One region of the Pseudoalteromonas espejiana DSM 9414 genome, then DNA from elsewhere that is predicted to be linked to it. Evidence: predicted binding sites of a transcription regulator. Region 1 holds the regulator's gene; the other holds the start of a gene.
What was found. Region 1 encodes NrdR, which represses ribonucleotide reductase genes. Its sites were predicted from a motif close to AAACACNANATNTNGTGTTT; they were not measured.
Positions count from the first base shown of each region.

Region 2: nrdA (class 1a ribonucleoside-diphosphate reductase subunit alpha) is a predicted target of NrdR. The motif match lies at 2,989-3,008, and genes of this name have one in related genera.

Region 1 is NZ_CP011028.1:849,879-855,197, reverse strand. Features, by position in the region: gene ribBA (bifunctional 3,4-dihydroxy-2-butanone-4-phosphate synthase/GTP cyclohydrolase II) at 1-899, opposite strand, end outside; gene PESP_RS03895 (riboflavin synthase) at 929-1,582, opposite strand; gene ribD (bifunctional diaminohydroxyphosphoribosylaminopyrimidine deaminase/5-amino-6-(5-phosphoribosylamino)uracil reductase RibD) at 1,599-2,732, opposite strand; gene nrdR (transcriptional regulator NrdR) at 2,735-3,184, opposite strand; gene glyA (serine hydroxymethyltransferase) at 3,288-4,544, opposite strand; gene thrC (threonine synthase) at 4,815-5,319, opposite strand, start outside.
Region 2 is NZ_CP011028.1:1,761,902-1,767,220, forward strand. Features, by position in the region: gene nrdB (class Ia ribonucleoside-diphosphate reductase subunit beta) at 1-509, opposite strand, end outside; gene nrdA (class 1a ribonucleoside-diphosphate reductase subunit alpha) at 583-2,865, opposite strand; gene PESP_RS08115 (HAD family hydrolase) at 3,278-3,958, opposite strand; gene ubiG (bifunctional 2-polyprenyl-6-hydroxyphenol methylase/3-demethylubiquinol 3-O-methyltransferase UbiG) at 3,958-4,668, opposite strand; gene gyrA (DNA topoisomerase (ATP-hydrolyzing) subunit A) at 4,847-5,319, shown strand, end outside.

The DNA.
Region 1 (5,319 bases):
TCTTCTGTGCTTTCTTGTTTACCTAAAATAACTAAGGCACCGTCATTTTTAGCAATATAAGCCATCGCATCAGAAAGGCCCCAACTACGATCCGCACTTCTATCTGAAAGTAATATATCGTTAAAGGTACTTTGCAAGTGCACGCGAACAAGTGTTGGCTCTTGCTCTTTTACTTCGCCTTTAAGCAATACGTAATGTAATTGACCGTCAATGGTATCTTTGTACGTGACTAAATCAAACTCACCGTGTTCAGTTGGCAGTTTACATTTAGCAACTTGCTCAATTGTGGTTTCGTTTAAGTTACGGTATTCAATTAAATCGGCAATAGTGCCAATTTTAATATCGTGCTCTTTAGCAAACACTTCTAAATCAGGGCGGCGCGCCATTGTGCCGTCGGCATTAAGTATTTCAACAATCACTGATGATGCTTCAAGGCCTGCTAATCGCGCTAAATCACAGCCAGCTTCGGTATGGCCTGCACGTGTTAAAACGCCACCCGGCTGTGCCATAATTGGAAAAATATGACCTGGCTGTACGATATCGCTAGGCACCGCACCTTTTGCAATGGCCGCTTGCACTGTACGTGCTCTGTCTGCTGCTGAAATGCCTGTTGTAACACCTTTAGATGCCTCAATAGACATAGTAAAGTTAGTAGAAAACGCAGCACCGTTGTTTTTAACCATTAATGGTAAGTCAAGTTGCTCACAGCGCTCTTGGGTCATGGTTAAACAAATTAATCCACGGCCATGGGTTGCCATAAAGTTTATCGCTTCAGCGCTAATGTGCTCTGCGGCAATAATTAAATCGCCTTCGTTTTCTCGGTCTTCGTCGTCCATTAAAATAACCATTTTACCGGCTTTAATATCGTCTATGATTTCTTGTGCGCTGTGTAAATTCATAAATTTGCTCATGTATGTTGTCAGTGTCGTTATTTAACAAAACCAGCTTTAGCTAGTAAGCTCATTGAAATGTCTGAGCCAGTTGGTTGTTCAGCCCCTTTAATTAGGCGCTCTAAATAACGTGCAATTTGGTCTACTTCTAAATTAACCTGTGTGCCAACTTTAAAATCGGCAATGGTCGTCTGCTCGCTCGTGTGCGGCACAATTGTTAGCTTAAACTTGTTAGCCTCAACAGCGTTTACTGTCAGGCTTATGCCATCAATACATACAGACCCTTTGTACGGAATGTATTTCATTAAGGCTTCATCGGTACTAAGCCAATATTCTGTAGCACGTGCGTTTGGAGTAATAGCTGTAATAGTTGCTATACCATCAACGTGCCCCGATACTAAGTGCCCGCCTAAACGCGATACTGGCTGCATTGCTTTTTCAAGGTTAACTATTTGGCCAATATTATAATTTGCAAACCCAGTTAGGCTGATTGTTTCGTTAGATAAGTCGGCACTAAAGCCATCAATGTGTTTATCTACAACGGTTAAGCACACACCATTAGTGGCAATACTATCGCCAAGCTTTACATCATTCATATCAAGATTAGCGCTTTGGATACGAATAGCTAAATCGCCTTGTTTTTTTTGTAGTAACGCAATTTTGCCTGTAGCTTCTATTATTCCAGTAAACATAGCCCTACTCTTTTAATTAAGTGTTTGGAACGTGAGTTGTGGCGGTTATACGAATATCGTCGCCAATATTTACACATTCTTTAAAGGTTAAATTAACGGTGTTTTTCATATCCGTTAGCGGCGCAAAATTAACTAAACTTTTTGCATCACAGCCCATTAGTTTAGGCGCTATATAAAAAAGATATTCGTCTATTAACTTAAGCTCTGTCATTTTTCCAGCAAGGGTTGCACCCGCTTCTAAAAATACATTATTAAATTGCAGCTGAGCCAATGTTTCTAAAACAGCGTTTAAACTTACTTTTTCATCTAGTGCTGGCACCTCTATGTGCCTTACAAAATGCGGCCATTGCTTTGATTTATCAACCTTGGTGGTAAAAATTATTACTTCACTTTCAATTTTAAACAAAGCAAGTTCAGGCGTTAACCTATTTCGTGAATCAATTATAACACGCACAGGTTGGCGAAGCGGTAAATCTGTAGGTAAAGATTGGGGTAATTCGCTTTGACGTACATTGAGTTTTGCATCATCAACCATTACCGTATCGGCACCCGTTAAAATCGCGCAACTTTGCGCACGCTGTAATTGTACGTCTTGGCGAGCGGCTGGGCCTGTGATCCACTTACTTTGACCATTTTTTAGCGCGGTTTTGCCATCAACACTTGCTGCCATTTTACATGTTACGTAAGGCAAGCCGTGCTCCATGCGCTTAAAAAAACCTAAATTAAGTGCGCGCGCTTGCTGCTCTAGTAAACCATAAGCTACTTCAACACCGGCATCGCTGAGTATTTTAAGCCCTTTGCCAGCAACTTGCGGGTTGGTATCAACCATTGCAGCTATAACTTTTACAACACCTGCGGCTTTTAAACCTTCAGCGCACGGTGGAGTGCGTCCGTAATGACTGCACGGTTCTAGCGTGACATAAGCCGTAGCGCCTTTTGCTCTTTCGCCAGCCACTGCAAGCGCATTAACCTCAGCGTGGCCCTGCCCTGCAAGCTGATGAAAACCTTCACCAATAATCTGGTTGTTTTTAACTAACACACACCCAACATTAGGATTTGGTGTGGTTGTAAATCGCCCTTTTTTGGCAAGTTCTATGGCGCGCGCCATATACATTTCATCTTGTTCGGTAAATGGTATTTGGCTTTGCATTACTACTCCCCTAAGCGGGCAATTTCTTCACCAAACTCGCGTATATCTTCGAATGAGCGATACACAGAGGCAAATCTTACATACGCTACTTTATCGAGCTTTTTGAGCGCTTCCATAATGCACTCACCGACTAAGTGGCTTGATATTTCGCGCTCACCCGTGGCACGCAATTGCGATTTAATAATATTAACGACTTCATCGACTTGTTCGGTACTCACTGGACGCTTTTCAAGTGCGCGATTAAGGCCATTTAGAAGTTTATCTTCGTTAAATGGTTCTCGGCTGCCGTCTTGTTTTATTACGCGCGGCATAACGAGCTCTGCCCCTTCAAATGTAGTAAAGCGCTCATGGCAATCGTTGCACTCACGACGACGGCGAACTTGGTGGCCTCCGCCGACTAGGCGAGAATCAATAACTTTAGTATCTTTTGCGGTACAAAATGGGCAATGCATAACTCGGTACTTCCGTTTTAAACAAAAAAGGCCGCTAAATAGCGGCCTTTTATCTTAGCAAAAAACTAAGTGGTTGTGATCTAAATTACTGCTGCTTATACAATTAAGCGTATACAGGTAATTTTGCACAAATTGCTTTTACTTTTTCTTTAACTTGCGCTTGTACAGACTCATCGTTGATGTTGTCTAATACGTCACAAATCCAGCCAGCAAGTTCTTTAGACTCAGCTTCTTTAAAGCCACGACGAGTAATTGCAGGTGAACCAATACGCAAACCAGAAGTAACAAACGGTGAACGAGGATCGTTTGGTACAGAGTTTTTGTTAACTGTAATGTTTGCATTACCAAGCGCTGCGTCGGCATCTTTACCTGTGATATCTTTATCGATTAAATCAAGTAAGAATAAGTGGTTTTCTGTTTTGTCAGATACTATTTTGTAACCGCGTTCTTGCATAACAGCAACCATAGCTTGTGCATTTTTAACTACTTGAGCTTGGTATGTTTTAAACTCTGGTTGTAATGCTTCTTTAAATGCCACTGCTTTTGCAGCAATAATGTGACATAAAGGACCACCTTGGCCACCTGGGAATACAGCGCTATTAAGCTTTTTGTATATAGCTTCGTCGCCACATGCTGAAATAATTAAACCACCACGAGGGCCCGCTAATGTTTTGTGTGTTGTCGTTGTTACAACGTGTGCATGAGGTACTGGGCTTGGGTAAACACCCGCAGCAATTAAGCCTGCAACGTGAGCCATATCAACAAATAAGTAAGCGCCTACTTTATCTGCAATTTCACGGAATTTAGCCCAATCTACAATACCTGAGTACGCAGAAAAACCACCAATAATCATTTTTGGTTTGTGCTCAAGCGCTAGCGCTTCAACTTGTGCGTAATCAATTTCACCTGTTGCTTCGTCTAGCCCGTATTGGATTGCATTGTAAAGCTTACCAGAGAAACTTACGTGTGAACCGTGCGTTAAGTGACCACCATGAGCTAAGCTCATACCTAGTACTGTGTCGCCAGCTTCTAATAATGCTAAGAAAACAGCTGCATTTGCTTGAGAACCCGCATGTGGCTGAACGTTCGCATAGTCAGAACCAAATAACTCGTTTGCACGGTCAATTGCTAGTTGCTCAACAACATCAACGTGCTCACAACCGCCATAGTAACGTTTGCCTGGGTAACCTTCAGCGTATTTGTTTGTAAGCTGTGAACCCTGTGCTTCTAGTACACGTGGGCTACAGTAGTTTTCTGAAGCGATTAATTCTATGTGCTCTTCTTGGCGAGCAGTTTCTTTGTTTATCGCGTCAAATAACTCTGGATCAAAATCCGAAATATTCATGCTACGTTCTAACATTGGGGTCTCCTAGGGCAACGTGTATGGTGTTTTTTAGAGGCTTTATTGTACGCTTTAAACGACTCTTTGCCTACGCTCTTAAGTTGAGGATATTTAAACAGGGATTGAAACTATTTCACAGGCTTTTTAAGATGATATTTTTTTATAAATACATTAATAAATTAAATGATTTTTATTTTTAACATTTAATTAGTTAATGATGGAAGCGTGCTAATGCCTATTTTAAATAATAAAAAAGCGGCCTAAGCCGCTTAATTTTTCGCTAATAGGTTAACCTAACTTTGCCAGTATTTCAGTGCGTAACGCATCGTAATCGGCGTTAATATCGCTTGCTAAGCATGGTTTAGCTAATGCATCGCTTAATGGTTTTGGCATATCAAGTTCAATATTTAAAATCTCTTCTACGCTTTCTTTAAATTTAGCAGGATGTGCTGTTGCTAAAAATATACCCGCGGCACCAGGTGCTCTATTTTCAACAAGACCTTGGTAAGCAATCGCCGTATGTGGTTCTGCTACGTAGCCTGTTTGTTGAATATTTTTCATCACAGTTTGTGTATCTTGCTCGCTTACGCTGCTTGAATAAAAGTTATCGTAGCTAAACCAGTTATTATCTAACATTGTTTGCACGCGCGGCCAGTTATTAGGCTTACTTACATCCATTGCATTTGAAAGCGACTCAAGCGTTGCGTTTGGCGCCCAGTTTTTATCAAGCATAAAGCGCGGAACTGTATCGTTTTGATTAGTTGTAGCGCTTAGTTTACCTACTGGCATACCG
Region 2 (5,319 bases), 910 kb from region 1:
AGGTTGTATAGCGATACAGAATTAATTAAATCATCGTAGTAGGTAGTTACCGCATCAGCGCGTTCACTGATTTTATCGTTACTTACAATGTCATCAAAAATAAGTTCTGGTGATTGAGTTACGTTACGAATAATGTGCGTGTAAGAGCGGCTGTGAATTGTTTCGCTAAACGCCCATGTTTCTATCCATGTTTCTAGTTCAGGAATAGACACAATAGGAAGTAGGGCAACGTTTGGCGAGCGGCCTTGAACGCTATCAAGTAATGTTTGATATTTTAAGTTACTTAAAAATATGTGCTTTTCGTGCTCAGGTAAGGCTTGAAAGTCTAAACGGTCTTTACTTACGTCTACTTCTTCCGGACGCCAAAAAAACGAAAGTTGCTTTTCGATCAATTTTTCAAAAATTGGGTATTTTTGTTGATCGTAACGCGATACGTTAACTGTTTGGCCAAAAAACATTGGCTCTTGCATTTGATTATTATGATTACGACTAAAAGTAGTATAAGACATGTCTATCACTCAAAAAACTATCACTAAAACTATCAGGACAAAGCGGGCAAAGAGCCCGCTTTAAGTTTAACTATTAAATTTTACACGCGCCGCCTGCACAATCATCATCTTCCACTTCTGGAGTGTCGTCTTGTGCATCTGATGCGCCATCACGGGTGTTATGGTAATAAAGTGTTTTAACACCAAGCTTGTAGGCACCTAGTAAGTCTTTTAGTAAGACTTTCATAGGTACTTTACCGCCTTCGTATTTGTTTGGATCATAATTTGTATTGGCCGAGATAGTTTGGTCAATAAATTTTTGCATTATGCCCACTAACTGCAAGTAACCATCGTTTGATGGAATGTCCCACAGTAGTTCGTAGTTATCTTTTAGGCGTTCGTATTCTGGCACTACTTGCTTTAAAATACCGTCTTTACTTGCTTTAACGCTAATGTGACCACGTGGTGGCTCAATACCGTTAGTTGCGTTGGAAATTTGCGACGATGTTTCTGATGGCATTAACGCACTTAGCGTTGAGTTACGCATACCATGCTCTTGAATGCTAGCACGTAACGAATCCCAATCTAAGTGAAGTGGCTCATCACAAATTTTATCTAGGTCACGTTTGTACGTATCTGTTGGCATAATACCTTGAGAGTACGTAGTTTCGTTAAATTTAGGACACGCACCACGTTCTTTAGCAAGCTCGTTTGATGCTTTCATTAGATAGTATTGAATAGCTTCAAATGTTTTGTGCGTTAGTGCATTTGCACTGCCGTCTGAGTAACGCTTACCATTTTTAGCCAGGTAGTATGCGTAGTTAATTACGCCTATGCCTAACGTACGACGACCCATAGTTGCATTTTTTGCAGCCGGTACAGGGTAGTCTTGGAAATCTAGCAGGTTATCAAGTGCGCGAACTGCAAGCTCAGCTAGCTCTTCAAGTTCATCGAGTGACTCAATAGCACCTAAGTTAAATGCAGATAACGTACACAGGGCAATTTCGCCTTCTTCATCGTTTACGTTATTTAACGGCTTAGTTGGTAATGCAATTTCTAAACATAAGTTAGATTGGCGAATTGGCGCCACTTTAGAAATAAACGGGCTGTGCGTATTACAGTGATCAACATTTTGTAAGTAAATACGACCGGTGCTTGCACGCTCTTGTGCAAACATTGAGAAAAGCTCAATCGCTTTAATACGCTTTTTACGAATAGACTCGTCTTGCTCGTATTTAGTGTAAAGCGCGTCAAACTCGTCTTGATCTTCAAAGAATGCGTCGTAAAGGCCTGGCACGTCTGATGGGCTAAATAATGTAATGTAATCGTCTTTGATTAAACGAGAGTACATTAGCTTATTAAACTGTACGCCGTAATCTAAGTGACGAACACGGTTATCATCAACACCACGGTTATTTTTAAGTACAAGTAGGTTTTCTACTTCTAAGTGCCAAAGCGGGTAGAACAACGTTGCTGCACCGCCACGTACACCACCTTGTGAACAGCTTTTAACGGCAGTTTGAAAGTGCTTGTAAAACGGGATACAACCAGTGTGGTACGCTTCGCCATTACGAATATGGCTACCTAGAGCACGAATACGACCTGCGTTAATACCAATACCGGCACGCTGCGAAACGTATTTTACAATGGCTGATGACGTTGCATTAATTGAGTCAAGGCTGTCGCCACATTCAATAAGAACACATGAACTAAATTGACGAGTAGGCGTACGTACACCCGACATGATTGGCGTAGGCAATGATATTTTAAACATCGATACCGCATCGTAAAAACGTTTGATGTAATCAATACGGGTTTCACGCGGGTAGTCTGAGAACAAGCTTGCGGCTACTAAAATATATAAAAACTGTGCACTTTCGTATATTTCGCCCGTTACACGGTTTTGAACCAAGTATTTACCTTCAAGCTGTTTTACGGCGGCGTAGCTAAAGTTAAGATCGCGTGAGTGATCTAGGTATGCATCTAGCTCGTCAAGTTCTTGCTCTGTGTAATCTACAAGTAAGTGCGCGTCGTAGCGTTTGTCTTCAACCATTTTAGTAACGTGGTCAAATAAACGAGGTGGCTCAAATTGGCCATACGCTTTTTTTCGTAAATGGAATACAGCTAAACGAGCAGCTAAGTACTGGTAGTCAGGCGACTCTTTAGAAATTTGATCGGCTGCTGCTTTAATAATGGTTTCGTGAATATCTTTAGTACGAATACCATCGTAAAATTGAATGTGTGATTTTAACTCAACTTGCGAAACCGATACGTTGTTTAAACCTTCGGCGGCCCATTCAATAACGCGATGGATCTTATCAAGATCAAGAGGCTCTTTACGCCCGTCACGCTTGCTTACAGATAACTGTTGGTTCATAGCTTTGCCTGTATTCCTTGGGGATTTAGTATTTTGACCAATGCTTTATACCTCGCAATAGCAAGGTACGTATTCATTTATTATAAGTTTCACCGTGTTGGCGAATTTAATTGAATAACATTTGGCCACAATATCTGGTGTTGTTCAATTTAGAGATCACAAGATAGTGTGGTCTGAGTTGTTTTGCAAGGGACATAATTGCCCCTATTTGTGGATAACTTTGGGATAACGCAATTGTGTTAGTAGACACTCACCCTCGAACAATCATTTAAGTTGAAATATGTAAAAATCAACTAATGATCAGCTAAATTTACGCAATTTGAAAATAAATTTCGACTGCTTTTTTTATCATCAAGCTTTGCGTAAAAACTAACACAATCACAATATATAGTGTTTATTAATTAACATAGCACTATATATGGTTAAAACCGTCAATTGGACTTTGCCAGTTAAAACTTGCATCCCAACCAAGCGCATCGTCAAGGCTCGGTATATAGCCCCAAAGTGCAGTAGCGGTTTGCATACCCGCCGCTTTCCCTGCTTCTATATCTCGTTGTGCATCACCTATGTATAAACAACGACTAGGCGCAACATCCATTAGTTTTGCGCAGTGTAATAAGGGCATGGGGGAGGGCTTTGCTTCTGTTAGCGTATCACCACTTATAATAACACTGGCATTTTTTAACGCAGGGATCGCTGCCACTAAAGGATCGGTTAAAAAGCCGGGTTTGTTGGTCATTATTCCCCATTTTATATTTTGGTTTTCAAGCGCAATTAATAAAGGCTCTACACCATCAAAACAGCGTGTGTGTTTTGCTATATTTTGGCTGTAATAATCAACTAGCTGTTTAATTCGCTCTGTTTGCGGTTGAGTGGCCCATTGTTCTTTAAAGCCCAGTTCAAGTAATGCGCCGGCACCATTAGATGCTGCTTTACGGTATTCATCAGGACTAACGCGGGCAATGCCTTGGCTTTTAAGTACAGCATTAAGTGCTGCACCTAAATCGTCAGCGGTATCAAGCAAGGTGCCGTCTAAATCAAATAAAAAAGCGTCGTACTCAAAAGGTGTTAAGGGTGAGTTTAAATGGTCCATTACGCTAGCTTCTGAAAATGTAGAATGTAATTAACACTTACATCGGTATTAAGCGCATATTGCTTTGAAAGCGGGTTATAAGAAAGGCCTGCACTTGCGCGTACTTTTAATCCTGCTTGTTCAGCCCAAGCAATTAATTGCGCAGGTTTTATAAACTTTTTATGGTCATGAGTGCCCTCGGGAACCATTTTTAACAGTTTTTCTGCGCCAACAATGGCGTATAAGTACGCTTTAGGGGTTTTATTAAGTGTTGAAAAAAACACATCAGCCCCGGGTTTTGCAAGCTCAGCTACCGCATGAATAATAGAGGCAGGGTCGGGCACGTGCTCTAACATTTCCATGCAAGTAATTACATCAAAGCGTGCTGGGTGCTGCGTTGCAAACTCTTCTGCGGGTACTTTTATATAATCTACATTCACGCCGGTCTCAAGGCTATGCAATTTGGCTACAGTTAATGGCTCTTGGCCCATATCTATACCTGTAACACGTGCACCCATACGCGCCATGCTTTCGCTGAGTATACCGCCACCACAGCCTACATCGAGGGTTTCTTTGTCAAAAAGCCCTTGTGTTTTGTTGGCCACAAAGTCCAATCGTAACGGGTTAATTTCGTGAAGAGGTTTAAATTCTCCATCTTGATCCCACCAACGCTCTGCGATGGCTTCAAATTTTGCTATTTCTGCGTTATCTACATTTTGATGTTCGGTCATAAAATACTTCCTCGTCAATCTGAGGCCATTATATAGGGCTAAATTGATAAATCGCAAAGTTTTGCGCCTGTAAATCTAAATTAATTGTGATAGCATGGTCGCTTAGAAATAATAACAAATACTCTTGGCGCCTAATACCGGGTTGCTAAGAGCTGATACTGAAGGAATGTGATATCAAATGACTGATCTCGCCAATGAAATTCTGCCAGTCAATATCGAAGACGAGTTAAAAAACTCCTACCTTGATTACGCAATGAGCGTAATTGTAGGACGTGCACTACCAGACGTACGTGATGGTTTAAAACCTGTTCACCGCCGCGTTTTGTTTGCAATGAACGAGCTTAGTAATGACTGGAATAAACCTTACAAAAAATCGGCCCGTGTGGTCGGTGACGTAATCGGTAAATACCACCCACACGGCGACAGTGCAGTTTATGACACAATAGTTCGTATGGCTCAGCCATTCTCACTACGTTATATGCTTGTAGATGGCCAAGGTAACTTCGGTTCGGTTGATGGTGATTCAGCAGCGGCAATGCGTTATACAGAAGTACGTATGGCAAAAATGTCGCATGAGTTATTAGCCGATCTTGAAAAAGAAACGGTTGATTTCGTTCCTAACTACGATGGCACAGAGCAAATCCCTGACGT